2 regions of the Micromonospora sp. NPDC048894 genome follow, and region 1 is predicted to be linked to the other one. Evidence: riboswitches for the same ligand, from Rfam matches in the RefSeq annotation. Region 1 holds a riboswitch; the other holds the start of a gene.

Region 1 (12,850 bases):
CAAGACGTTCTGCATTCCGCACGGTGGGGGTGGGCCGGGGGTGGGTCCGGTGGCGGTGCGGTCGCACCTGGCGGCGTACCTGCCGGGGGACCCGTCGGGTGCCCGGGTGCAGGGGGCGCCGGCGATCTCGGCGGCCCGGTACGGGTCGGCGGGGATCCTGCCGATCCCGTGGGCGTACCTGCGGATGATGGGCGCGGCGGGGCTGGCCCGGGCGACGGGGGTGGCGGTGCTGGCGGCGAACTACGTGGCGGTGCGGCTGCGGGAGCACTTCCCGGTGCTGTACGCCGGCAACAAGGGCCTGGTGGCGCACGAGTGCATCCTGGATCTGCGTCCGCTGTCGAAGGCGACCGGGGTCAGTGTCGACGACGTGGCGAAGCGGCTGATCGACTACGGGTTCCACGCGCCGACGATGTCGTTCCCGGTGGCGGGGACGCTGATGGTGGAGCCGACCGAGAGTGAGGACCTGGCCGAGTTGGACCGGTTCTGCGACGCGATGATCGCGATCCGGGCGGAGATCGACCAGGTGGCGTCGGGACAGTGGCCGGCCGGGGACAATCCGCTGGCCAACGCTCCGCACACCGCGGCGATGGTGTCGGCCGACGAGTGGCCGCATCCGTATCCGCGGTCGGTGGGGGCGTACCCGGGTGGGGTGGACCGGGCGGGGAAGTACTGGCCGCCGGTGCGGCGGGTCGACGGCGCGTACGGCGACCGGAACCTGATGTGTTCGTGCCCGGCGCCGGAGGCGTTCGAGGGTTGAGGCGCGGTGCCGGGGCGGCGGACGTGCCGCCCCGGTGCGGCGACCGGGGAGGGCGGCCCCTGTCGGGGGCCAGCCTGCGATGATGTGGCTGGTGACGCCGACGGACCGTGATCGGTCAGGCGACGAGGGCGTGCCGGGCCGGCCCGCGGTGCGGGGCGATGGTGCTGCCGTCGGGAAGGAGTTCACCGGTGTCCTCGAAGACGATGACACCGTTGCAGAGCAGGCTCCAGCCCTGCTCAGGGAAGCAGGCGATGACCCGGGCGGCGTCCCGGTCGGTCGCTTCGGCGGAAGGGCAGGTGATCTGGTGCTGACACATCGGGTTCTCCGGACTGTGGGGGCACTGTGTCATGGTTCACATGACCAGTGACGCACAGTACCAAGGGACAGCGCACCGGATCGAGCAGCCTTCGGTCATGTTGCCCCGAAATCCGCTGAACGGATGAGCAGGAATGGGCCACCCGGCGTGGAAACGCTCCCAACGGTGCCGGTCGACGTACCGGGGGTGCCGGCGCGGTGCCGCAGCGTGCTCGTCGAACGTGACCGCTTCGAGTGGCGGATCACCGACGGTGGTGACCCGGCCGCGCAGATCGCCGGTTTCCTCGCCGCGCACGGCCTGCCGGTCGACGACCTGACCCGCCCGGCGACCCACCGCACCGACGGCCCCTGCGGCGCCGCCCTGTTCGTCTCCGCCGCCGCCGGCGCCCGGATGGTCGGCGCACCCACCGGCGCGGCCAGCCCGGCACCGGACCTGCCCGACGTCGCCGTCGTCGTCTACGACCACGGCACCCGCCGCCCGCCCCCGACCGGGCCGGTGCCGGGGCACCTGCGGGTCGGCCCCTGGCGGGACAGCTGGACCCCCGGGCAGCACGCCGACGCGGTGCGCACCGTCCGGGCCGCCATCGGCCGCGGCGACGTCTACCAGGTCAACGTCGTCGGCCACGCCGCCGCCACCTACACCGGTGACCCGCGGCCCGCGCTGGCCCGCCTCGCCGGCCTGCCCGGCGCCCGCTACGGCGGCACCCTGCACGGCGACCGTTGGACGATCGGCTGTGCCTCACCGGAGACCCTCGTCGCCGTGCACGCCGGCCGGGTCGTCACCCGCCCGATCAAGGGCACCCGCCCGGCCACTGCCGCCGGCCGCCGCGAGCTGCTCGCCTCCGCCAAGGAACGCGCCGAACACGTCATGATCGTCGACCTGGAACGCAACGACCTGGCCCGGATCGCCCGCACCGGTTCGGTGACCGTCGACGACCTGTTCACCGTGCGCCGCTGGTGCGACCTGTGGCAGGCCGAGTCGACCGTGTCCGCGGCCCTCGCCGACGGGATCGGCCTGGCTGACCTGCTGCGCGCCACCTGCCCCGGCGGGTCGGTCACCGGCGCCCCGAAACACGCCGCGCTGGCGTTGGTCGCCGCCGTCGAACCCGTCGGCCGGGGCGCCGGCATGGGCGGGTTCGGCTGGATCGGCCCCGACCACCTCGACCTGGGCCTGACCATCCGCACCGCCGCCGCCGACACCGACCGGTTGCACCTGTGGGCCGGCGGCGGCATCACCTGGGACAGTGACCCCGACGCCGAGGTCGCCGAGGCCGCCGCCAAGGCCGCCCCGGTGCGTGCCCTGCTCGCCGCCGACTGACCACCGCACCGGCCGCTATGGTGGCCGCATGCACGTCGAGTACAGCGGCACCGGCGACCCCGCCCGCAGCCTCGCCCTGCTCTGGCGCACCCGCGAACGCACCAGCCGCAGCGGCGACCTGGGCGTCGACCGGATCGTCCGGGCCGCCATCGACGTCGCCGACACCGACGGACTCGCCGCGCTGTCCATGCGTCGGGTCGCCGAACGTCTCGGCGTGGGCACCATGTCCCTCTACACCCACGTGCCGGGCAAGGGTGAACTGCTCGACCTCATGCTCGACACCGTGCACGGCGAGACCCCCCGACCGGCGGACGTCCCGGGCGGCTGGCGGGACCGCCTGGAACGCGTCGCCCGCGACAACTGGGCGCTGTACCTGCGCCACCCCTGGCTGTTGCAGGTCGCCACCACCCGCCCACCCCTGGGTCCGCAGGTCACCGCACGCTACGACCACGAACTACGTGCCGTCGAGGGTATCGGCCTGACCGACCTGGAGATGGACGCCGTGATCACCCTCGTCGACTCCTACGTCCACGGCGCGGTACGCGGCGCGGTGGAAGCCGCCCAGGCCACCGCCCGCACCGGCCTCACCGACGAACAGTGGTGGCACGCCCACGCCCCCTACCTGGAAAAGGTGATGGACCCGGCCCGTTTCCCCACCGCCGCCCGGGTCGGCGCCGCCGCCGGGCAGGAGTACCAGGCCGCCACCGACCCGACCCGTGCCTTCGACTTCGGACTGGCCCGCATCCTCGACGGTATCGCCGCCCTGGTGGCCGACCGGTGCGCCGGTCCACCGCCGCCGGTGACCCCCCGATAGCCTTCCGGGCATGACCGTACGCCCGATCAGGATCATCGGTGACCCCGTCCTGCGCACCGCCTGCACCCCGGTGACCCGCTTCGACACCGCCCTGCAGCAGCTCGTCGACGACCTGATGGACACCCTCACCGGCGAACCGGGCCGGGCCGGTGTCGCCGCCCCGCAGATCGGCGTCGACGCCCAGGTGTTCGTCTACGACGCCGACGGCCACCGCGGCCACCTGATCAACCCCACCATCGAGTTGTCCGACGAGACCCAGGACGACGACGAGGGGTGCCTGTCCATTCCCGGGCTGTACTTCCCGACCCGCCGGGCCCTGCACGCCACCGTGCACGGCGTGGACCGGCACGGCGACCCGCTGACCATCTCCGGCAGCGGGTTCCTCGCCCGCGCCCTGCAACACGAGACCGACCACCTCGCCGGTCGGCTCTACGTCGACACCCTGCGCGGTGACATCCGCCGCAAGGCGCTGCGGGAGATCCGCGCCGGCCGGTTCGACTCACCGAGCCGCCACCGCTGACCGGCCGGCTCAACCCGCCCCGCTGGTCAGCGTGTACTCACCGAACCGTGCCACCGTGGTGAAACCGAGCCGCCCGTAGAGGCGCACCGCCGTGGTGTTGTCGGCCCGCACGTTCAACGTCACGTGATCGACGCTGTCGCGTAGCCGGGCGCACAGCGCGGCGACGACCGCCTGGGCCAACCCCCGACCCCGCGCCTGCGGGCGGGTGGTCACGTTGCCCACCGCGGCCACCCGGTAGGTCGGCGACCACACGTGCACCCCGGCCACCGCGACCAGCTCACCACCCGCACGTACCCCCAGGTAGTGGCCGGTGTCGAGCATCCGCGGGTCGAACCAGTTACCGGGGTACGCGTCGGCGTACAGGGCCCGCAGCGCCGGCAGGTCCGCCCCGGTCAGCACCTCACCCGAGGTGGCGACCCCGGCCAGCCGACCCGGGTCGGTCAACGCCATCCGCAGGTGCGCCCCCGCCGGGGTGATCACGTACCGGCCCGCGAGGACCTGTTCCAGCCCGGGGGACAGGTGCGCGTACAGCCGGGCGGGCAGCACCGGGGCCAGTTCGTCGAGCAGCGCCGCCGCCGCCGGCCGGTCCTCTTCGGCGGCGAACAGCAGCAGCACCGGCTGTGCCGCCCCGTGGTAGAGCAACGCCACCTGCTCACCCCGACGGAACCACGACGTGTAGGGCCAGAAGAAGTCGTCCAGGTCACCCAACTGGTAGGCGTGCAGCACCGGATCGCGCCGCAGCAGCCCGGCCAGCACGGCACGGTCGTGTTCGGCGCGGACCGGCACCGCTCAGCAACGACCTGCGGGAAGGTTCTCGTCGGCCCAGCGGGCCAGCTCGTCCAGCGCCGGCAGCAGGGCGGCGCCCCGGCCGGTCAGCTGGTAGCTGACCCCCAGCGGGGGGCCCTCCCGCACGGTGCGGCTGACCAGGTCGACCCGGGCCAGCTCACCGAGGCGGTCCGACAGCACCGACTCGCTGATCCCCGGCAGTGCCCGGGCCAGCTCGGCGAAGCCCGCCGGCCCCTGGGCGAGGGTGCCCAGGATCATGCCGTTCCACCGTTTGCCCAGGAACGCGAACGCCCGGGACAGCCCCCCGGGACAGGCGCGGGGCCCGTCGTCGATCGGGGAGCACGTCGTCATAAGCCCAGCATACGTGGTCCGTAACTCACCCTAGCCACTTCGAAAAAACTAGCTGCTACTGTGGTCGCAGCAATCGCCGATCCGACCGGAGGACACCATGACCGACGTACTGCCCAACCACCTGATCACCCTCGACCCGCAGGCCCAGGCCCAACTGTTCACCGAAGCCCGCACCGCCAACACCTTCACCGACACCCCCGTCAGCGACGAACAACTCCACGCGATCTTCGACCTCGCCAAGTACCCACCCACCGCCATGAACGTCCAACCCCTGCGGGTGCTGTTCGTCCGCCCCGGCGAAGGCCGCGACCGCCTCCTCACCCACGTCGCCGAAGGCAACCGCACCAAAACCGCCACCGCCCCCGTCGTCGCCGTCCTCGCCGCCGACACCAACTTCCACGAACACCTCGACACCGTCTTCCCCATCCGCCCCGGCATGCGCGAACACTTCGCCGCCGACCCCACCGTCCGCGACGGCATGGCCCGCTTCAACGCCGGCCTCCAGGTCGGCTACTTCCTGCTCGCCATCCGCGCCGCCGGCCTCGCCGCCGGACCCATGGGCGGATTCGACGCCACCGGCGTCGACAACGAATTCTTCACCGACACCGGCTGGAAGTCCCTGCTCCTGGTCAACATCGGACACCCCGGCCCCGACGCCTGGCACCCCCGCCTGCCCCGCCTCGACTACGACACCGTCGTCCGACACGCCTGAACCACCCCAGACCCACCAGTGGCTGGCCCGCCGAGCACCCACCCGCTCAGCCGGCCAGCCACTGGTCGTAACCCAACCGCACCACCAACGCCACCACCACCACCAGCAACACCACCCGCACGAACCCCGCACCCCGCCGCAACGCCATCCGCGCCCCCACCGCCGCCCCCGCCACGTTGCACACCGCCATCGCCAACCCCAACCACCACCACACGTGCCCCGTCACCGCGAACACCACCAACGCCCCCAGATTCGTCCCCGCGTTGACCACCTTCGCCATCGCCGAACCACCCAGAAAATCCGCCCCCACCAACACCGTGAACGCCACCACCAGGAACGTCCCCGTCCCCGGCCCGATCAACCCGTCGTACAACGCGATACCCACCCCCGCCACCCCCACCGCCGCCACCACCCGCACCCGGGTCCGCCGCGCCGGCACCGCCACCGTCCCCAACCGCGGCCGCAACACCACGAACAACGCCACCCCCACCAACACCACCAACACCACCGGCCGGTACGCCCCCGCCGGCACCACCCCCGCCAACGCCGCACCCACCCCCGCACACCCCACCGCCAACACCGCCGCCGGACCCGCCACCGCCCAATCGACCCGCGTGCGCCGCGCGAACGTCACCGCCGCCGTCGACGTACCCGCGATCGCCGCCAACTTGTTCGTCCCCAACGCCGTCGCCACCGGCACCCCCGGCACCGCCACCAACAACGCCGGCAACAACAACAACCCACCCCCACCGACCACCGCATCCACCCACCCCGCCAGGGCAGCCGCAGCCAGCAGAGTCGTCAACGACACAGGATCCACGGCCGGCCATTCTCCCCACCCCACCCGGCCACCCGCCCGCTCAAGTGGCCCACCTCACCGCCCACGTCGCCGCCGCAGCCACACCCCCACCACACCCAACGCCACGAACACCAACACCGAACAACACAACAACTTGATCATTCGGTAACTGTGCCACGGACGTAGGGTGCACAGGTGCGCCTGGCGACCTTCAACCTGCTACACGGCCGCTCCCTGACCGACGGGCTCGTCGACCCCGCCCGGCTCACCGCCGCCGTCCACGCCCTCGACGCCGACATCCTCGCCCTCCAGGAAGTCGACCGCGACCAGTCCCGCAGCGGCCACCACGACCTCACCACCCTCGCCGCCCAGGCCCTCGACGCCCCCGAACACCGCTTCGCCGCCGCCGTCGTCGGCACCCCCGGCGAACACTTCCGCCCCCTACGCCACGACGACGACGGCCACGGCGAACCCTGCTACGGCATCGGCCTGATCAGCCGCCACCGGGTCCGCAGCTGGCACGTCACCCGCCTCAACCCCGCACCCGTCCGCTCACCCATCTACGTCCCCGGCCCCGGCGGCGGCCTCATCCTCCTGCGCGACGAACCCCGCGTCGTCCTCGCCGCCGTCCTCGACACCCCCCACGGCCCCCTCACCGTCGCCGCCACCCACCTGTCCTTCGTCCCCGGCTGGAACGCCCACCAACTCCGCCGCGCCGTCCGCGCCCTACGCGCCCTACCCGCCCCCCGCATCCTCCTCGGCGACCTCAACCTCCCCGCCGGCCCCGCCCGCCTCCTCACCGGCTGGCAACCCCTGGCCCGCCGCCCCACCTACCCCGCCACCGCACCCCGCGTGCAACTCGACCACATCCTCGCCGACCCCCACGACCGGCACCTCCTACCCCCCGTCACCGCCACCGACAACCCACGCTCCACCATCTCCGACCACCGCCCCCTCGTCGTCGACCTCGGCTGACCCACCACCGGTCACCCCCGACCCGCAGCCCGCTGCGCCGCCCGCAACGCATTACGGAACAGCATCGCCACCGTCGTCGGACCCACCCCACCCACCCGAGGCGTGATCGCCCCCGCCACCCGCGCACACGCCTCGTCCACATCCGGCAACAACCGGCGACCCGCATACCGCACCCCACCACCCACCACCACCGCACCCGGACGCACATGCTCCGGCCGCACGATCCCCGGCACCCCCACCGCCGCCACCAGAATCTCCGCCCGCCGCGTGTACCGCGGCCAGTCCGCCACCCCCGTGTGCACCACCGTCACCGCCGCATTCGCCGTCGGCCGCTTCTGCGCCAACAACATCGCCAACGGACGACCCAACGTCGCACCCCGACCCAGCACCACCACCTCCCGCCCCGCCACCGGCACCCCGTGGAACGCCAACAACGCCTCGATCCCCGCCGGCGTACACGGCAACGGCCCCGGCAACCCCAACGCCAACCGGCCCATGTTCACCGGATGCATCCCGTCCACGTCGGAATCCGGATCCAACACCTCCAACGCCCGGTCGTAATCCAGATGCCCCGGAACCGGATGCTGCACCAACACCGCATGCACCCCGGCATCGTCGTTGAGATCCCGCAACACCCGATGCAGATCCGCCTGCGTCGCCGACCCCGGCAACCGCACATGCGGCGACGCGAAACCCAACTCCGCCGCCTGCCGGGACTTGATCCGGATATACCCGACACTCGCGTCGTCGTCACCGACCAGCACCGTCGCCAACGACGGCACCACCCCGACCGCCCGCAACGCCGCCACCCCCTCGGCGACCTCGGCGAGAATCCGCTCCGCCACCGGCCCACCCGGCAACAACCGGGCCGTACCAGACGTGGGGGAGGGGCAAGAGGAAACAGACATGGCGCACCTCGACCACGAAGGCCCAGGCGGTCGACCTCCGCGACGAGCTCCCCGATGGTTGACCCATCCCCGTGCCGCCAGTCGCATCCACCCCCACCATGCCACACCCCACCGCCCACCGGGCCCCGCCACCCCACACGCGCCGGGCCCGGCCGCCACACGACGACCGGGCCCCACTGACCGACCTGCTACGAGACCGTGATCTGCGCGACCCCACCAGCCGGATTGCTGATGATGCCGACCATCGACCGACGACACGACCCGATGACCGGATCGTTCGCACACCCCGGGGCGCTGTAGTCCACCGCCACCACCTGGATCCGGTGATTGGCCACCGTCGGCGAGTAGTTGAACGGCGAACCCACCGGACAGCTGCTGCCACTCCACTGCGAACCCAACAGACCCAGATCCGTCCAGACACCCCCGGCGTCCATGTCGTTGATCCAGATGCGCAGCGGCCGCCGGTCGTTGTGACAGTTGTACGTCAACAACGTCCGCACCCCCGTCGCCCCCGAATCCGGCGGCGTGACCATCGCATCACCCGACCAGATCAGGTTGACCCCCCACGGCCGGCTGCCATACACCACATAGTCGTTACGGCTGCGATTGAACAACGCCTGACCACCCGCCGTGGTGATCACGTTCCACTCGTAGACCGCAGTGGCCGACCAGACCAGGTCGATGCCCCAGCTCTGCGCACCCCACCGCAGGTAACCCCCGCCCGGAACCCGCAACGCCACCTTCGTGGTGTTCGTGATCGGCGCGTTCGTCGGCAGACCCTCCCCGTACACCTCCCACCGCGAATTCGGCCAGTCGGTCCAGTTCAGATTGATGCCGTAGTCGCGCTCCGCGTACCGCAGCGCCTTGAGACCATTGCTCTGGTTACGCATCGGGCCGTACCCACCACTCCACGTCGGCAGGCCCTCCCAGTCGACGACCGCACTCGGCGGCGTCGCCAACACACCCGACCCCGCCGACACCGGGACCGCTGACACACCCGACCCCGCCGACACCGGGACCGCTGACACACCCGACCCGGCCGACGCCGGCACCGCACCGGTCAACCCGGCGAGGACCACCGCCACCAGCAGGCAGAGCACTCTGTGAACACGGGACATGTCTCCTCCGAATCAGGACACCAGCACGGACACCCCTAACGGCGTTCCACCCCGTGCCACCCCGTTCCGGCCCCCTCAGTACGCCGCACCCACCTCCTCCGGCGCCCCCCGCGCAATCGCCGCCAGCAACGCCACACTGCCCCGCAACGTCTCCACATCCGGCGACGACGTCGACAACCGCACCGCATCCGGCACCGGCACCCCCACCACCGCATAGTCGGCCGCCGGACTGATCACCACCCGCTGCCGGGCCGCAGCCGACACGAACGCCCCCGTCGACCACCCACCCGGCAACCGCCACCACACGTGGTACGACCGAGGATCAGCACGCACGTCGAACCCGGCCAGCACCTCCGCCACCACCGCCTGCCGCAACCGCGCGTCCTGCTGCTTGAGCCGCACGATCCGCTGCGCCGTACCATCAGCCAACACCGCCGTCGCACACGCCAACGCCACACCCGGCACCCCCCACGTACCGGAACGCACCGCCGCCGCGACCCGCCCGGCCAACCCCGCCGGACACACCAGCAACCCCAGATTGAGCCCCGCACCCACCCGCTTGGACAAACTGTCCACCAGGATCGTCTGCTCCGGAGCATGCGCGGCCAACGGCAACTCCTCGTCGTGCAGAAACGAATTGATCCGATCCTCGATCGCGACCAGACCCAACCGCGCGAGCCGCCCACCCAACTCGATGCGCCGCGCCGCCGACATCGTCACCCCCAACGGGTTGTGCAACGTGGGCTGAAGGTAGACCGCCGCGAGCGGCGCCCGACGATGCGCCTGCTCCAACGCCGACGCACTCAACCCCTCCCCATCCATACCGATCGGCACCAACGTCACACCGTGCCGCGCCGCGATCGTCTTCACCACCGGATACGTCAACTCCTCCACCCCGAGCCGCTGCCCCGGCGCCACCAACGCCACCATGGCCGCCGCGATCGCCTGCCGCCCACTACCGGTGAACAACAACCGCTCAGAGTCCACCACCCACCCCGGCCGGGACAGGAAGGACGCACCGACCCGCCGCGACTCCCGCGACCCGGTCACCGGCACCGGATGCATCGCCGCCTCCAGGCCCGCCGGTGCCAACACCCGCCCCAACGCCCGCGCCACCATCGACGACTGCCCCGGCAACACCGGAAAGTTGGCCTCCAGATCGACCAGGTCCGCGTCCCCCGACCGCACCGAGAAATCCACCACGAACGTGCCCCGACCCACCGCCCCGGCCACCAGACCCCGCCGCGCGAGCTCCTGATAGACCCGGGCCGCCGTCGACACCGCCATCCCGTGACGCCGGGCGAACTCCCGCTGGGGCAGCAGCCGCTGCCCCGGCCGCATCCGCCCGGACCGGATATCAGCCGCCACCGCATCGGCCACCAGCCGGAAATCGTCCCGCACCGTCACCCCTCACCTCCACCGAACCCTGCCCGCACCGCGCCCCCGCAACACCTCCGAGCAATCCGACCACAACCTCGGTGCAATCAACAGACACCCAGCCACGCAAAACCCCCCAATGTCGGATTCCCGGCCGCGAACGCAGTTGACGCCACCAACCAAACCGATGCGAGACTCACCTCAATCACCCCATTGACTCGGTTCATTGAGAGGTGTGACCCGTGAGGACACCCACCACATCCACCCACCCCACCGAACTGCTACGCCGCGCCACCGATGCCCTGTGGACCGACGGCGACCTCACCACCAGCCGCATCCACTTCGACGCCGCCTACCGCGCCGCAGAAGCCACCGGCGACCACCACACCCGCACCCTCGCCGTCACCGGCATGGGCGGCCTCTGGGTCCACGAACACCGCACCACCAGCGACGCCACCCTCCTGCTCCACCGCCTCCACCACGCCATCGCCACCACCGACCCCCACACCCCCCTCGGCATCCGACTACGCGCCCGACTCGCCGCCGAACAGGACTACCGCACCGCCACCCACAACGACACCCTCACCCTCGTCACCCAGGCCCGCGCCACCGGCGACCCCGTCGCCCTCACCGAAACCGCAAGCCTCGCCCACCACTGCCTCCTCGGCCCCGACCACACCCGACTACGCCACGAACTCAGCCAGGACGCCCTCACCGCCGCCCTCGCCACCGGCCGCCCCAGCGACCTCACGGTCGCCCTCCTCTGGCGCACCGTCGACCAGTTCCTCGACACCGACCCCCAAGCCGAACGCAGCCTCGCCGAACTCCACACCCACCTCACCCACCACAACCACCTCGCCGTGTCCTACGTCGCCCACGCCATCGACGTCATGCTCACCATCCGCGCCGGCAAACTCACCGAAGCCCGCGCCCGCGCCGCCACCTGCGCCCAACGCGGCACCACCGCCGGCGACGCCGACACCACCGGCTGGCACGGCGCCCACCTCACCACCATCGCCTGGTACCAAGGCCACCTCGCCGACCACCTCCCGATGCTGCGCGCACTGGCCGTCTCACCCACCCTCAGCACCGTCGACCACTCCTACCAGGCAGCACTCGCCGTCGCCTCCGCCCTCGCCGGACACCGCCGCGAAGCCACCGCCGCCCTCGCCCGCCTCCACGGCAACGACCTCACCACCCTGCCCCGCTCCAGCAGCTGGCTCGTCACCCTCCACGGCATCGTCGAAGCAGCCCACCTCCTCGACGACGGTCACCTCGCCACCGAGGCATACGACCTCCTCACCCCCTACGCCGACCGACCCATGCTCGCCAGCCTCGCCATCACCTGCTTCGGCAGCACCCAACACACCCTCGGCACCGCCGCCCTCACCGCCGGGGAAACCGACCGCGCCATCACCCACCTCCACGCCGCAGTACACGACAACCTCAGACTCGGCCACCTCCCCGCCGCCACCCTCTCCCGCGCCCGACTGGCCCAGGCCCTCGACCAACGCTCCGGCCAACACGACCGCCGAGAAGCCGAACGACAACGCCAACTCGCCCACACCGACGCCACCGAACTCGGCATGACCCTCCCCACCCCACCACCACGCCCACACACCCCCCACCGCCCCCACATCCGATGCCACCGCCACGGCCGACACTGGCAACTCACCCTCGGCCACCGCACCGCCACCATCGACGACTGCGTCGGCGCCCGATACCTCGCCATCCTCATCGCCAACCCCGGACACGACATCCCCGCCATCCAACTCGCCGGCGACGCAGCGGACACCACCACCGACCGTCAACCCGTCCTCGACGACACCGCCAAACGGGCCTACCGGCGACGACTACGCGACCTCGACACCACCATCGACGAAGCCGACAACGCCCACGACCCGCACCGCGCCGAACAGGCCCGCACCGAACGCCAGTGGCTCATCGACGAACTCGCCGCCCGCACCGGACTCCACGGTCGCGACCGCACCTTCACCGGCAACACCGAACGGGCCCGCATCGCCGTCGGCAAGGCCATCCGCCGCGCCCTGGACCGCATCACCACCAGCGACCCCGTACTCGGCGACCACCTACGCACCA
Region 2 (15,831 bases), on a different contig from region 1:
TCATCGGCGGCGGCAGCGGCAGCACGCTCGCCGCCCGACGGTATGAGCGCCAGCCCTGCTCGGCGGCCCAGACCAGCACGGCGTCGATGATCAGCGCGGTCACCTCGTCGGTGCCCAGGTCGACGAACTCCAGCCCGGCCAGCCGCCCGGTGAGTGATGCCGCCAGCCGTTCGCCGTCCACCCGGGCAGGATATCGACTCACCGATCACGGTCCACCTCCACCCAGACCCGGCGGGGACCGGGCGGGCCGCCGGGCGGAGGACTCCGGTCGACCGCACCGACCGTGCGCCCGGGATCCGGCTCGCGGCCGGTCAGGTGGTGCTGTTCGGCCGGATCGGGTTCCTCGCCCGCGACCTGCTCGACGAGATACCGCACACCGTCGCCACCGTCTGAGGTTGCCGGACATTCGTCGACCGCGATCCGTTTCCGCAGCTCACCCAGGGGTACCGGGATGGCCGTCAGCCGATCAAGGAGGTCTGCCGGTGTCCACCGACGCCATCGTCCTGCTCAAAGAGGACCACAAGGAGATGCGCCGCCTCTTCCGCGAGTTCGAAAAGGCGCAGGAGGGACCGGCCAGTCGCCGCCGCAAGGTGGTCGACGAGATCGTGGCAGCCCTCACCACCCACACCTACCTCGAGAACGAGGTGATGTACCCGCAGGTCCGCAAGCTCCTGCCGGACCTGGAGGACGACATCCTGGAGTCGTACGAGGAGCACCACGTCGCCGACGTGCTCTGCGCCGAACTGGCCGCGATGGACGCCTCCGACGACCACTTCGTCGCCAAGACCACGGTGCTGATCGAGAACGTCGAGCACCACGTCGAGGAGGAGGAGCAGGAGTGGTTCCCCAAGGTGCGGGAGGCGCTCGGCCGCAACCAGCTCCAGGAGATCGGCGAGCGGATGATCGCGCTGCGCCCGGACGCGCCCCGCTCGCCCAGTGACCCGAAGGCGATCAAGAGCGCCCGGCACGCCACCACCGCCTGACCCGACCGGCAACACCCGCACCGGAGTACGTCAAGGGGCCCGACCGGCTGGTCGGGCCCCGCTCGGTCCCGCCGGGGCGGTCAGCGAGGGCCCGCGTGGGTCCGGTCAGAGACCCGTGCGGTGCGGCAGGGACGACGCGGGGACGGTGGCCCGGTGCCGGGCGGCGGCCAGCTCGGGCCCGTGGCGGACCGCCCAGTCGGCGAGGCCGGACAGCGGACCGAGCAGGCTCTGCCCGAGCGGCGTGAGGCGGTACTCGACGCTGGGCGGGACGGTGGGATGGACGTCCCGCAGCACCAGGCCGGCCCCCTCCAGGCCCCGCAACGTGCGGGTCAGCATCCGCTGGCTGATGCCGTCGATGGTGCGGTGCAGCTCGTTGAACCGGTACGGCCGGCGGCCCAGCAGGGTCAGCACCAGCATCGACCACTTGTCGCTGAGTAGCCGCAGCACCTCGGTGACCGGGCAGTGCTCGTACTCGTCGGCCGGCACGGGCGTCGGCAGGACCGCCGCCACCAGGGAACGAACCTCCGTGTGCGGTACGGACATGAAAGTGCCTTCTTCCCTCGGTCGCCGAGCCCGAAGAGGATTGTGCCGTCCGCGATCCACGGTCGACGTCCGGTGCCTGACGGGGTCACCGGCCGGCAGCGGCAGGGAGGGGCGGCATGCGCGTCACGGTCATCAGCGGCGGCACCGACGGCATGGGCCGGGCGACGCTCGAAGCCCGGATCCGCCGTGGCGACGAGGTCGTCGCCATCGGCAGCAACCCGGCGAAGGGGCAGGCCGTGCGGGCGCTCTCCGGCCGGGTGCACTTCCTCCGGGCGGATCTGCGCTCGGTGGCGGAGACCCGCAGGGTCGTCGACACCATCAGGCGACGGTGGCCGAAGGTGGACGCCCTGGCACTGTTCGCCAACCGGCCGGTACCCCGGCGGGTGGTCACCGACGAGGGCCTGGAGCAGACCTTCGCGCTCTACTACCTGAGCCGTTACCTGCTCAGTCACGGTCTACGCGACCAACTGGACGCCGCCGAACAGCCGGTGATCGTCAACGTCGTGGGGGTCGGCATCACCCGGGGATCGATCCACTGGGACGACCTCCAGCTCACCCGGAAGTACGGCATGGTCGACGCACAGTTGCAGGCCGGCCGGGCGAACGACCTGCTCGGGGTGGACTTCGCGGCGCGGTCCGGCTCGCGGGCACGGTATGTGCTCTACCACCCCGGCTTCACCCGCAGCGGCGACCTGTCCACCATGCCGGCGGCGATCCGTGGGGTGATCCGGGCGGCGTCGGTCGTCGCCAGGCCGGTCGGGAAGTCGATCCGCCCCGTCGTGGCGTGGATCGACAACCCACCGTCGGATGCCCTGACCGCCAACGACCGGGGCAGACCCGTTCCGCTGTCGACCACGACGCTCGACCCGGCCGCCGCCCGCCGCCTCGGCACGATGACCGACTCGCTGGTCACCCGCCTCGACGCCGGCTGAGCCGGTGGTTCACCAGAGGGTCACCGGTGCGCCCGTCGGCGCGGGCAGGATCTGCCGTACCCGGCCGGGGGCCACACTGCGCTGCCGCCACTCCCGGGGATAACCCACCGAGACCTCCTCGAACCGCACCCCGTCCTTCCAGGTGGTACGCGGAATGTGCAGGTGCCCGTAGACCACCGTGGTGGCGGCGAACCGGCGGTGCCAGTCGGCGGTGGCCTCCGTCCCGCACCACTGGGCAAAGATCGGATAGCGCAGCACATCGGTCGGGTGGCGGTCCAACGGCCAGTGGTTGACCAGCACGGTGGGCAGCGCCGGATCGCGGGCGGCCAACCGGCGGGCGGTCTCCTCCAGCCGGGCCGCACACCACTCCTGCCGGCTCGGATACGGGTCGGGATGCAGCAGGAACTCGTCGGTGCAGACGATCCCGGTCCGGTACGCCTCGGCCAGCGCGGCCTCCCGGGTGTCGAACCCCGGCGGTCGCCAGCTGTAGTCGTAGAGCAGGAACAGCGGGGCGACCAGCGCCGGACCGCCCGGCCCCCGCCACACCCGGTAGTCGTCCTCCGGGGTGACCACACCCAACTCCCGGCACCGTCGCACCAGCAGGTCGTAGCGGTCCACCCCGCGCAGGGTCACCGGGTCGGCCGGCGGGGTCCACAGCTCGTGGTTGCCGGGTGCCCAGATGACGGTGTCGAAGCGTTCGGCGAGCGTGCCGAGCGCCCACTCGATGTCGGCCACGGTGTCCGCCACGTCACCGGCGACGATCAGCCAGTCCCGTGGCGAGGTGGGCCGCAGCGCCTCGACCAGGGCACGATTCTCCGCGTACCCGATGTGCAGATCGCTGATCGCGACCAGACTGCCCTCGGTGTCCTCCCCCAGCATCCGCCGATCGTACGCAGCCGACCGCCCGGCGTGGAGCCACCGCAACGGCCACCGCAAAGGCGGTGGCCGGCCGACCGAGCCGGTACCGGGGCACCGGAGCTCCGCACGATCGGAGAACCCGGCCGGCTGCCCGGCACCGGCAGGTACGCACGGGCAGCCCGAACGGCACCCGGTAGGATCGTCGGTGGGCCGTGACTGGCGCGTGGGGATGGAGCACCATCGGGAAGCGGCCCCGTCATGAGGACGCACGCCGAGCGCCTGGGCCTTCCGCACGTCACCTGGAGGTCGCATGTCGCGCAACGCCGAATCCACCGCTTTCCTCAGCGCGCTCGAGGTGATCCGGGCGGTCGAACCCCGGGTGGCCGACGCGATCGGCGCGGAGCTGACCGACCAGCGTGAGTCGCTGAAGCTGATCGCCAGCGAGAACTACGCCTCCCCGGCGACCCTGCTCACCATGGGCAACTGGTTCAGCGACAAGTACGCCGAGGGCACCGTCGGCCGTCGCTTCTACGCCGGCTGCCAGAACGTCGACACCGTCGAAGCGCTCGCCGCCGAACACGCCAAGGCGCTGTTCGGGGCCTCCCACGCCTACGTGCAGCCGCACTCCGGCATCGACGCCAACCTGGTCGCCTTCTGGGCGATCCTGGCCGACCGGGTCGAGTCCCCCGCCCTCAAGAAGGCCCAGGTACGCCAGGTCAACGACCTGACCGAGGCGGACTGGTTCGCGCTGCGCCGCGAGCTGGGCAACCAGCGGATGCTGGGCATGTCGCTGGACGCCGGCGGGCACCTCACCCACGGTTTCCGACCCAACATCTCCGGCAAAATGTTCGACCAGCGCAGCTACGGCACCGACCCGGCCACCGGCCTGATCGACTATGACCGGGTCGCCGAGGCCGCCCGGGAGTTCAAGCCGCTGATCCTGGTCGCCGGCTACTCGGCGTACCCCCGGAAGGTGAACTTCCGGATCATGCGGGAGATCGCCGACTCGGTCGGGGCCACCTTCATGGTCGACATGGCGCACTTCGCCGGCCTGGTCGCCGGCAAGGTCTTCACCGGCGACTTCGACCCGGTGCCGCACGCGCACATCGTCACCACCACCACCCACAAGTCGCTGCGCGGGCCGCGCGGCGGCATGGTGCTCTGCGGCCCGGAGCTGGCCGACCAGGTCGACCGGGGCTGCCCGATGGTGCTCGGCGGTCCGCTGCCGCACGTGATGGCGGCCAAGGCGGTCGCGCTGGCCGAGGCCCGCCGGCCCGACTTCGCCGACTACGCCCAGCGGATCGTCGACAACGCCCAGGCCCTCGCCGAAGGGCTGCTGCGCCGGGGCACCACCCTGGTCACCGGCGGCACCGACAACCACCTGGTGCTGCTCGACGTATCCGGCTACGGTCTCACCGGCCGGCAGGCCGAGCAGGCGCTGCTCGACTCGGGCATCGTGACCAACCGCAACGCCGTCCCGCAGGACCGCAACGGCGCCTGGTACACCTCCGGCATCCGGATCGGCACCCCCGCGCTGACCACCCGGGGTCTGGGCACCGCCGAGATGGACGTCACCGCCGAGCTGATCCACACCGTGCTCAGCCAGACCACGCCGGGCGCCAACGCCGACGGCACCCCGTCCAAGGCCAAGTACGTCCTCGACCCGGCGGTCGCCGACAAGATCAGCAAGCAGGCCACCGACCTCCTCGCCGCCCACCCCCTCTACCCCACCATCAACCTGGGCTGACTGTAAGCCCGGCCCGGCCCCGCCATTCCGGCACCCCGCCCCGCCACGCTCCCTCGCGGTGATCAAGAGGTTTAGGTCACGAAAGCCCTCATCAGTGACCCAAACCTCTTGATCACCGACCCTCACCACCGTGCCGGCCCCACCACCGTGCCGACCCCGACCAGGGACAGCCGGAGGGTGGGGGTGAGGCCGGGTTGGGCTGCTGGGGTGATCAAGAGGTTTAGGTCAGGAAAGGTGGTTCTGGTGACCAAAACCTCTTGATCAACCGGGAGACCGGGGGCGGAGGCGGGGGCAGGGACGGGGAGAGATCGGGGCGGGGACGGGCGGGCAGGGGTGGGGGTCAGGGGAGGGGGCGCTTGAGGTGGTAGCGGTGGACTTCGGTGCTGCCCTGGATGTTGTTGACGTCCTCGGCGGCGGAGACCAACTCCCAGCCCTCCCGACCGACCCGGTTGAGGTGGGCGATGGCGGTGTCGCCGTAGGCCGTGACGTCGGTGCGTGAGCCGTCCGGGCCGTACCAGACGAACGAGACGTGGAACTGGCGTCCCTGCCCCTGGTAGCGGCGGACCAACAGGGCGTACTCCCAAGCGATCATGCGTCCATTATGGCCACCGGCCCATCCGTCGCACAGCACGGGAGGTGGCGGTTCGATGACACGCGGTGCCGGTCGGCGCGGTGACCGGGTCGGCCGGAGCACGGCAACCGCGCGGTCAGCGGAGGCCGGTCAGTTCGTCGGTGATCAGGGCGGCCAACCGGTCCAGCCCGAGGTCGATCTGCTCCGGGGTGACGGCGCTGACCGACAGTCGCAGCGCGTCGACCGGGCGGCCGTCGTCGTAGAAGTGCGCCATCGGCGTCCAGAGCACACCGTACCGCTGCGCGGAGCGCCGCAGCAGCGCGTCGTCGACCGGGAACGGCACGGTGACCACCACGAAGAAGCCACCGGCCGGCGCGTTCCAGCGCACCGGCGAGCCGGCCGGGAAACGTCGCCGCAGACCGGCCAGCAGGTGGTCCCGGTTGCGGGTGTACGCCGCCCGTTCCCGCCGGTTCGCGGTCACCAGTGAGCAGGCGTGCTCCAGCAACGCCCCGCCGATCACGGCCTGGGCCAGCGGCGACGTGTTCACCGAGACCATGCTCTTGATCTTGGCGAGCTGGTCGGCGAACAACCCCACCGCACCGTCGAGCCCGCCGACCCGCTGGTCGGCCACCAGATAGCCGATCCGGGCCCCGGGGAGCACCGTCTTGGCGAACGAGCCGAGGTAGACCACCCGGCGTCGGGTGTCGAGCGCCTTGAGCGTCGGCACCCGGTCGGCGTCCCCGGCCGGGAAGAGGCCGTACGGGTTGTCCTCGATCAGCAGCAGGTCCTCCTCGACGGCCAGGCCGAGCAACCGCCGCCGGTCGGCCACCGGGATGCTGGTGCCGGACGGGTTGGCGAAGTCGGGCATCACGTAGCAGGCCCGGGGCCGCAACCCCTCGTCGCGCGCCCGACGCACCTGGGCCCGCAGGTCGGCCAGGTCGATTCCGGTCGGGCCGGCGGCGACCGGGCGCACCGGCAGGTCCACCAGCCGGGCCGCGCCGGTCAGCCCCACGTACGTCGGGGCGACGGCGAGCAGCACGTCGGTCGGGCCGGCCCGTAACGCCCGCAGCACCAGCAGCATCGCCTCCTGGCAGCCGACGGTCACCACCACCGCCTCGTCGTCGACGTGGACGTCCTCGTCGACGGCGAGGTTGCGGGCGATCAGATGGTGGATGATCCCCTTGGTCCGGCCGTACTGGAACAGGGTGCGGCGGACCTGGTCGGGGCTCTGCCCGAGGTCGTCGGCGAGGTGCCGGCGGAACCGGTCCAGCCAGCGGCCCGGCGCGTCGTCGTCGAAGAACTCCTCGTAGGGTCGCCCGGCGGCCAGCGACACCGCGTCGGGCCAGTGCTGGGAGACCTCGTTGAGGAAGTTCATCGAGTTCAGCGCCGGGTCGTCGACCGCCGGGTGCAGGGTCGCCAGGTCCAGGTCCACCAGATGCTCCAACGGGTCAGCCTCCGGTCAGGGTACGCAGCCGCCGGGCCTGCCCCGGGTCGGCGCAGCCGGTCAGGGTCAGCGCGTCGCGCAACTCGACGGCGAGCAGGTCGAGGGCGGCCCGCGCGCCGGCCCGGCCACCGGCCGCGAGCGCCCACAGCATCGGGCGGCCGAGCAGCACCCCGGTCGCGCCGAGGGCGAGCGCGCGCAGCACGTCCGTGCCGGACCGTACCCCGCTGTCCAACAGCACCTCGATCCGCTCGCCGACGGCCGCGACCACCTCGGGCAGCATGGTGGCGGTGGCCGGTGCACCGTCGAGCTGCCGGCCACCGTGGTTGGAGACCACCACGGCGTCCACGCCGACGTCGGCGGCGCGGACCGCGTCACGCGGGTCGAGGATCCCCTTGACCAGCAGCGGCAGCCGGGTGCGCTCCCGCAGCCAGGCCAGGTCCGCCCAGGTCAGCGCGGGGGCGAAGGCGGCTTCGGTGTGCGCGGCGATGGCGGACACCCCGGGCGTGCCGGTGTGGGCCAGGTCGTCGCGGCCGGCAGGCAGGTTGGCGGCGGTCACCTCCGGCGGCAACGCGAAGCCGTTACGCACGTCGCGCAGCCGCCGGCCGAGCGCCGGCACGTCGACGGTGACCATCAGCGCGGCACAGCCGGCAGCCTGTGCCCGGTCGAGCAGATCGGCGACCAGGCCCCGGTCGCGTAGCCAGTAGAGCTGGAACCAGACGGGCCCGTCGGTGGCGGCGACGACCTGTTCGATCGGGGTGCTGCTCAACGTGCTCAGCACGTAGGGCACCCCCGCTGCGCCGGCCGCCGCCGCGAGCGCCGGTTCGCCGTCGGGATGCAGCAACCGTTGGTACGCCATCGGCGCGACCGCCACCGGCATCGCCTGTTCCCGCCCGAGCAGCACCGTGTCGGTGCGGGGCCGCTCCACCCCGGTCAGCACCCGGGGTAGCACGGCGACCCGGTCCAGGGCGGCCCGGTTGGCGGTGAGGGTGGTCTCGACGCCGCTGCCCCCGTCGACGAAGTCCCAGACCCCGGTTGGAAGGGTCGCCCGGGCCAGGTCGGCGAAGTCCGCCAGACTGACCGGCGGCCGGTCCGCCTGGCCGGCCCACCCGGCGGTGGCTGACCCGGCACCGACCGACCCGACGGACTCCGACCCGGCACCGGCCGAGCCGACGAGTGCCGAGCCGACGGAATCCGACCCGGCGGTGGCCGACCCGGCGGTGCGGGGGTGCTCCGTCACCGAGCGTCCCCGACCGTGGCGGTGGCCGGGGTGTCCGCCGCCGGGGTGGGCAGCCCGAAGACCTCCCGGAGGAAGGCGGCGGCCTCGTCCTGGGCACGCCGACCGGCGTCGAAGACACCGGGCATGGCGAAGAAGCCGTGGATCATGCCGGAGTAGCGGGTGGCCCGCACCGGCACGCCGGCCTCGCGCAGCCGCTGCGCGTACCGCTCCCCCTCGTCGCACAGCGGGTCGTGTTCGGCGGTGACCACCAGGGCCGGCGGCAGGCCGGACAGGTCGTCGGCGAGCAACGGCGAGGCCAGCGGGTCGGCCGCGTCCGCCGGGTCGGCCAGGTAGTGACCCCGGTACCAGTCGACGGAGTGCTTGTTGAACAGCAGCGGGTCCTGCTCGTCGGCGGCGGCCCGGGGTTCGGCGTCGGTTGCCGGGTCGACGGCGGTTGCCGGGTCGGTGCCCCGGCCGGGACGCGGGCGGTCGGCCCGCTGGTCGGTGTTCGGATAGACCAGCAGCTGCCCGGCCAGCCGGGGGCCGCCCTCGGCGCGGGCCAGCAGGGTCACCGCCGCCGCCAGGTTGCCACCGGCGCTGTCCCCGCCCACGACCAGTCGCTCCGGGTCCACCCCGAGGTCGGCGGCGTGCTCGGCCAGCCAACGGGTGGCGGCGTGGCAGTCCAGCACCGCCGCCGGGAACGGGTGCTCCGGGGCCAGCCGGTACCCGACCGTCACCACCTGGCAGGGAGTGGCGTTGGCCAGCCGGCGGCAGATCCCGTCGGCGGTCTCCACACTGCCCAGCGTCCAACCACCACCGAAGAAGTAGACCAGGGTGGGCAGCGGGCCGTCGCCGGCCGGCCGGTGCACCCGGACCCGCAGGTCCCCGGCGGGGCCGGGCACGGTCGTGTCGCGTACCTCGTGGACCGGCTCGACGTCGCCGCCGCCGGCCCGGATCGCGGCGAGGTCGGCGGCGCGGGCCTCGGCGAGGGTCTGGGTGTACAGCGGTGGGGTGCCGGCGGCGGCCCGCGCGGCCCGGTAGGCCACCACCTGGGGATCGAGGGACATGGGATCGGCTCCTATCCGCCGGTGGTGACGAAGAGCTTGTCGATGCCGCGCAGGAACAGGCTCCCGCTGTAGTCGGGCCGCTGGCTGACCGCGAGCCCGGGGAACCGGGCGAACAGCCGGGGCAGGCCGATGCGGCCCTCCAGGCGGGACACGGCCGCGCCGAGGCAGAAGTGCGGGCCGACGCCGAAAGCCAGCGACGGGGGGCCCTCGCGGCGCGGGTCGAACCGGTCCGGCTCGGGAAACCGGCGCGGGTCCCGGTTGGCCCCGGCGATGATCAGCAGCACGTTCTCGTCCCGGGCGACCGGCACGCCGCCCAGCACGGTGTCCCGGGGCGCGGCGCGGGCCAGGAAGTGCACCGGGCTCTGCAGCCGCAGCACCTCGTCCACGCAGCCCTGCGCCAGGGTCTCGTCACCCGGCAGCGCGGCCACGGTCTCCGGGTGGGCCAGCAGCACCGGCAGGCCGTTGCTGAACATGTAGACGGTGGTGACGAAGCTGGCGTTGAACAGCACGATCAGGTTGCTGATCAACTCCTCCTCGGTCAGGTCGACCTCACCGGAGTCCAGCGCCTCGACCAGCCCGGAGATCAGGTCCTCGCCCGGCTGGCGACGACGGTGCACGATCAGGTCCCGGTAGAGCGCCCGCAGCTCCTCGGCAGCCTGGTTGGCCAACGCCAGCCGCTCCGGGGTCTTGCCCGCCACGTCGAGAAACTCGTCGATCCAGTCGACCCGCTGCCGGTACCAGGCCAGCTCGCTCTCGGGCAGGCCGATGAACTCGGCCATCACCAGCGCCGGCACCGGGTAGGCGAAGTCCGCGACGAAGTCGACCTCGGAGCCGTCCGCGCCGGCGTCGGCCATCCGGTCCAGCAGGGTGTCGACCACCCGGACGATCACCGGTTCCAGCGCGCCGAGCCGGCGCGGGGTGAACGTACGGGAGAACACACCCCGCATCCGCCCGTGGTCGGGGGCGTTGACGAACATCATCGACGACTGGAAGGTCCGCAGGATCTCCTCGTCCTGCCAGCCCGGTGGGGCCTGCTTGTACCACTCCGGGTCGCGCAGCACCTGGTCGACCAGGTCGTAGCCGACGGCCACCGCGCTGACCGTACTGTGCTCCGGGCGGTTCGGGATGACGCTGATCGGCCCGTGCTCGTGCAGGGCCGCATACCACGGATAGGGGTCCTGCCGGCCGGCCTCGCTGTAGAGACCGGTCAGGATCTTGTCGACGTCCACGATGGTGCTTCCTCCCCAGGAATGACCGGGGGGCGACGGGGTCACCCCCGCCGCCCCACCGGTGTCACAGACCGAGCAGTCGAAGTGGTACGGCGTCCGCCAACGCCTGGTTGCCGGCGTCGTTCGGGTGGATGTGGTCACCGGCGTCGTACGCGGGCAGCAGCCGGCTCGGCTGGGCCGGGTCACGCAGCACCGCGTCGAAGTCGAGCAGCCCGTCGAACTCGGCCGCACCCGGGCCCCGCAGCCAGGTGTTCACCGCCTGCCGGGTGGCGTCCTTCTCCGGCGTCCACACCCCCGGGTTGCCGTGCCCCTCGTACGGGGTGAGGGTGACGGCGAGGCTGCGCAGGCCGCGCGCCTTGGCCTGCTTGTTGATCTGCCGCAGCGAGGCGATGATCCGGTCGGCGGAGTCGTCGGACATCCAGATGTCGTTGATGCCGAGGTGGGTCACCAGGGTCTTCACGCCGGTCTGCGGGAAGACGTCCTCGTTGAGCCGGGCCAACGCGTTCGGACCCAGCTCGTAGTAGCCGGGGAAACCGCCCGCGCCGGGCTCGGTGCCCTCGTGGTTGAGCCGGTTGCCGGCCAGGCTCAGGTTGAGCACCCCCGGGGTACGCACCTCGGGACGGGCGGCGACCAGCCGCCCGGCGAGCAGCTCCGGCCAGCGCTTGTTGGCGTTGACGGTGCTGCCGTTGGCGTCCCCGATCGAGTCGCTGAGCACCACCACCGCACCGGGGTTAGCCGGACGCAGCACGTCGATGCCGGACAGGAACATCCAGCAGCAGTCCGGACGGATGGTGAAGCCGGCGCCGTCGGCGGCGGTGGTCAGGTCGTTCGCCCCGATGAAGGTGGTGACCTTGGACTGGCCGTGGAAGGTGACCGGCCCGGTGAGCACCGGGAAGTGCAGGGTGACGACTAGGTCCTCCTGCTCGGCCACCTGGTAGGTCAGCGGGTCGCTGAGCAGCTCGGCACCCTTGTTCATGGTCGCCGAGGTGGCACCGCCGAACTTCAGCTCCCGCAGGGTGCCGGGGACGATGTCCGACCGGTCGGTGACGGTGGTCTTGTCGGGACGGGCGACGGTGGCGTGCCCGACCTGCACCGCCTGCTCGCCGTAGAGGTTGCTCAGCCGGACCCGCAGCCGCTCCCCGCCCACGGTGGTGCGCACGGTCATCCGGATGCTCTGGTTGTTCAGGCCGGTGTTGGTCAGCCCGGCGGTGTTGCCACGGGTGACCGCCGCGGCCCACGTACCCGCCCACTGCGGCCGGGCGGCTGCCTCGCCGCCGGCGTCGGACGGTCCGGCGCTGGCCACCACCGCCGGGGCGCTCACGACCAGCAACACGGCCGCGGACGCTATGACCTGCCATCTCTTCGGGGTCGACATTGAACCTCCATGTTGGGCCGCCCAGGGCCGGCGCCCATTGACGGCACCGCCCGGACGATGGTCCAGAAACCTAGCGGCGACGTCTGACAGGCGTCAATCAACCCGATAGACATGATCAAAAGTCCATGATGGCCGGTCACTCGCCGTTCGGCTCTGTCCCCCGGCGACACCGTCGGCCTAGGCTCGCTAGCGGCGGCGGTGCGGTCGCCCACTTCCCGCACCCCGTCGCGGGCCGGGCTCTGAACTGCTCGGACGCCATCCCGGCCGGTCGCCACGGCGGGTCCCACCGGGCCGCCGACGACCCGCCGCATCGACCTGGGGGCTGTGCGATGACCGACGGGGCCGACCGATCCACCACCTACGTACACGACGCGCTGGAGTTGTTCGCCGGGTTCGGCGACCGGGAGGCGCTGGTCGGCGACGGCCGGCGGCTGACCTACCCGCAGGTCGCCGCCGAGGTACGCGGGCTGGCGCACGCCCTCACCCGCCACGGGGTACGCCCCGGCGCGGCGGTGCTGGTGATGCTCGGCAACGCCGTGGAGGGCCCGCTGCTCCAACTCGCCCTGCACCTGCTCGGCTGCCGGACGATGTGGATCGCCCCGGTCACCTCCCGGCGGGAGATCGACGAGTTCGTCCGGCTGGCCCGCCCCGACGTGTTCGTGCACCACGCGTACGCCCCGGACGGGCTGGGTGACCAGATCGCCGCGTCGCTGCCCGGGGTGCCGGTGCTGCGACTGGGCATCGAGCTGACCGCCACCACCCCGCCGGCGGACCCGGACCCCGCCACCACCCCGCAGGTCGGCGTGAGCCTGAGCGCCGACGACCCGTCGGTCGGCCTACCGGCCGGGGTGCCCGTGCCGGAGTCGTTCCTGCAGACCAGTGGCACCACCGGCACCCCCAAGCTGGTGCACCACCGGGAGAGCTTCTACCGGCAGGTGCTGGCGCTGGCGGCCGACTTCCGGGCCGCCGGCTTCCCCCTGCTGCGGCACCTGTCGCACTCCCCGATGTGGCTGGCCAGCGGGCAGATCACCACCCTGTTCAACCTGTTCACCGGCGGCGTGCTCTTCCTGCGCCAGCAGTGGGACCCGGCCGCCTTCATCGCCACCGTGGACGCCGAGCGGCTCACCTCCACCTTCGTCACCCCGCCGATGCTCTACGAGGTGCTCGACCATCCGGCCCTGCCCGGCGCGGACTTCTCCGCCATGTTCATGTTCAACGTGGGTGCCGGGCCGGCCGCGCCCGCCCGGCTGCGCCAGGCCATCGCCCGGTTCGGCCCGTGCCTACGCATCGTGTACGGCCTCAGCGAGGCGGTGGTGATCTGCGCCCAGCCCGGCCTGACCGAGGACCCGGCGCACCCGGAGCGGCTCGGTTCCTGCGGCCGGCCCTACGGGGACGTCACCGTGGAGATCCGCGACGCCGACGGGCAGGCGCTGCCGGCCGGCACGGACGGCGAGGTGTGGGTGCGGACGAAACTGAGCTTCCACGGCTACCACGGTCAACCCGAACTGACCGCCGAGACGCTCGTCGACGGCTGGGTACGCACCCGCGACATCGGCCACCTCGACGACGACGGGTTCCTCTACCTGGTCGACCGGTTGCAGGACCGAATCCTCACCCGCCAGCGCAGCTGGCCGATCTACTCCCGGCCGATCGAGGACGTCCTCGCCGGGCATCCGCAGGTACGCGCGGCGGCGGTGATCGGGGTGCCCGACCCGGTCGCCGGGGAGCTGCCGTACGCGTACGTGGTGCGGACGCCGGGGGCGACGGTGACCGGGGCGGAGCTGATCGACCTGGTCACCGCCGAACTGAGCGACACCTGGGCGCCGGGTGCGGTGGAGTTCGTCGACGCGCTGCCCCTGAACCGGTCGGCGAAGGTGGACAAGCGGGCGCTGCGCGAGCGGTACACCACCGGCGCTCCCGCCGATCCGGTCGGCAGCCCGTCGTGACCGCCGACGCCGACACCGGCCCCCGTACGGCCACCCACGCCGACGGCGACCCGGCCGACGGCGACCCCCGTACGGCCACCGACGCCGACGGCTACCCGGCCGACGGCGACGCCGTCGGGGCTCCCGGCGGGGCGTCGGGCCTGCGGGCGGGAGCCGACCCGACCGGTCCCGGACCGGCCGCCGGTGAGGAACACACCGGAGCGGGTGGCGCCCAGGCGGGTAAGGCCGGGGCGGGCGACACCGGGTCACTCGCCGCGCCGCCGGGCCCCGAGCGGCGGGCCGCCCGGCGGGAACTGGTCACCCTGGTCGCCGCCGACCTGATCTCCAACCTGGGCAGCCGGATCTCGGTGATCGCGATCCCCTGGCTGGTGCTCACCACCACCGGCAGCCCGGCCAAGATGGGCATCGTCGCGGCGGCGGAGTTCCTGCCGTACATGCTGTCGAGTTCGTTGGCCACGCCGTGGGCGGACCGGTTCGGGGTACGACGTACCTCCATCACGGTGGACGCGGCGAGCGCGGCCGTGATCGCGGTGGTGGCGCTGGCCCCGTGGCTCGGCTTCGGGGCGCTCGTCGCCCTCGTCGCGGTGGCCGGCGGACTGCGCGGCATCGGCGACCGGGTCAAGCACGTGATGTTCCGGCCGGCCGCGCAGCGTGCCGGGGTGGAGCTGATCCGGCTCACCTCCGCCTACGACGGGCTGGCCCGCGGGGTGGCGCTGTTCGGCACGGTCATCGGCGGTCTGCTCATCGACTGGGTGGGGGTGACCCGGGCGATCTGGATCGACGCGGGCACCTTCGCGGTCTGTGCGCTGCTGGTCGGGGTGCTGGTACGCCCACCCGCCAGCGACGCGCCCGCCGCACCCCGGGAGGGCTACTTCCAGGCCCTGCGCACCGGATTCGGCTACCTGCGCACCGACCGGGTGCTGCTGACCATGCTGGTGGTGGTCTCCACGCTGAACATGTTCGCCGCCGCCAACACCGCCGTCTGGGTGCCGCTGTGGGTCCGCGACGAGTTCGGCGACCCGGCCGGGTTCGGCCTGGTGCTCGGGGTGTTCGGCGGTGGCGCGCTGCTCGGCAACGTGGTCTTCACGATGCTCGGCCCCCGGCTGCCCCGGACCCTGATCTTCGCGGCCGGGGCGGCGTTGAGCGGTGCGCCCCGGCTGCTGGTGCTGGCGCTGACCGACCACCTGGTGGTGGTGCTGGTGGTGACGTTCCTGTCCGGGATCGGCATCGCGGCGGTCAACCCGCTGCTCGGTGCGGCCCTCTACGAACGGGTGCCGGACGCGTTGCAGACCCGGGTGCTGGGGATCTCCGGCTCGCTGGCGTTCGTCGGACTGCCGGTGGGGGCGCTGCTCGGCGGCTGGTCGGTGGCGGCCCTCGGGCTGCGGCCGGCGCTGCTGGTGATGGCGGTGGTGTGCGCGGTGCTGACCGTCGCGCCGCTGGTCGCCGGGCCACTGCGGATGGGACGGTCCACCCCCGCACCACCCACCGTCAAGGCCTGACCCGGGCCCAGAGGTGTACGGCGTCGAGGGCCGATCCGGGGGCCGGGTGACCGCCGTCGAGGGCCGACCCGGGGGCCGGGTGACCGGCGTCGACGCGAGTCGGCGCACCGGGACGACCATCAGGCGATCCGCCCGGTCGCAGTGATCGACCACGCCGGTACGGTCGGCTAGATTGCCGGCCATGTCATCGATGTTGACCGAGGCCACCGATCCGTACTGCCTGCGTGAGGGGGAGAGTGCCGCGCTGCTGCGCGACCATCCGTGGCACCGGTTCGTGGTGCTCGGCGACAGCGTCGCGGAGGGCATGTGTGAGCCGGTCGAGGGGTACCCGGACGTGCAGTGGGCCGACCGGATCGCGGCCGAACTGGCGGCGGTACGCCCCGCGTTGGCGTACCTCAACCTGGGTCGGCGCGGGCTGCGG

What was found. A riboswitch is a leader RNA that binds a small molecule or an ion and turns the genes downstream of it on or off. The one in region 1 is predicted to bind ZMP and ZTP.
Region 2: another riboswitch for ZMP and ZTP. It lies ahead of AB0C22_RS21995 (glycine hydroxymethyltransferase); the one in region 1 lies ahead of AB0C22_RS04210 (tetrahydrofolate dehydrogenase/cyclohydrolase catalytic domain-containing protein).

What each region holds. Positions count from the first base shown of each region.
Region 1 covers NZ_JBEZFY010000002.1:55,864-68,713, forward strand. The annotation lists gene gcvP (aminomethyl-transferring glycine dehydrogenase) at 1-757, shown strand, start outside; gene AB0C22_RS04165 (DUF5999 family protein) at 873-1,073, opposite strand; gene AB0C22_RS04170 (chorismate-binding protein) at 1,197-2,390, shown strand; gene AB0C22_RS04175 (TetR/AcrR family transcriptional regulator) at 2,419-3,204, shown strand; gene def (peptide deformylase) at 3,215-3,724, shown strand; gene AB0C22_RS04185 (GNAT family N-acetyltransferase) at 3,734-4,510, opposite strand; gene AB0C22_RS04190 (helix-turn-helix domain-containing protein) at 4,514-4,861, opposite strand; gene AB0C22_RS04195 (malonic semialdehyde reductase) at 4,959-5,573, shown strand; gene AB0C22_RS04200 (TSUP family transporter) at 5,620-6,378, opposite strand; gene AB0C22_RS04205 (endonuclease/exonuclease/phosphatase family protein) at 6,568-7,347, shown strand; gene AB0C22_RS04210 (tetrahydrofolate dehydrogenase/cyclohydrolase catalytic domain-containing protein) at 7,359-8,255, opposite strand; ZMP/ZTP riboswitch at 8,269-8,350, opposite strand; gene AB0C22_RS04215 (hypothetical protein) at 8,444-9,373, opposite strand; gene AB0C22_RS04220 (PLP-dependent aminotransferase family protein) at 9,449-10,774, opposite strand; gene AB0C22_RS04225 (hypothetical protein) at 10,993-12,850, shown strand, end outside.
Region 2 covers NZ_JBEZFY010000010.1:127,718-143,548, forward strand. The annotation lists gene AB0C22_RS21970 (hypothetical protein) at 1-181, opposite strand, end outside; gene AB0C22_RS21975 (hemerythrin domain-containing protein) at 483-983, shown strand; gene AB0C22_RS21980 (helix-turn-helix domain-containing protein) at 1,089-1,526, opposite strand; gene AB0C22_RS21985 (SDR family NAD(P)-dependent oxidoreductase) at 1,643-2,458, shown strand; gene AB0C22_RS21990 (metallophosphoesterase) at 2,468-3,337, opposite strand; ZMP/ZTP riboswitch at 3,519-3,608, shown strand; gene AB0C22_RS21995 (glycine hydroxymethyltransferase) at 3,627-5,063, shown strand; gene AB0C22_RS22000 (hypothetical protein) at 5,404-5,655, opposite strand; gene AB0C22_RS22005 (PLP-dependent aminotransferase family protein) at 5,771-7,078, opposite strand; gene AB0C22_RS22010 (alpha-hydroxy acid oxidase) at 7,083-8,150, opposite strand; gene AB0C22_RS22015 (alpha/beta hydrolase) at 8,312-9,361, opposite strand; gene AB0C22_RS22020 (cytochrome P450) at 9,373-10,593, opposite strand; gene AB0C22_RS22025 (SGNH/GDSL hydrolase family protein) at 10,655-11,938, opposite strand; gene AB0C22_RS22030 (AMP-binding protein) at 12,295-13,911, shown strand; gene AB0C22_RS22035 (MFS transporter) at 14,205-15,410, shown strand; gene AB0C22_RS22040 (SGNH/GDSL hydrolase family protein) at 15,592-15,831, shown strand, end outside.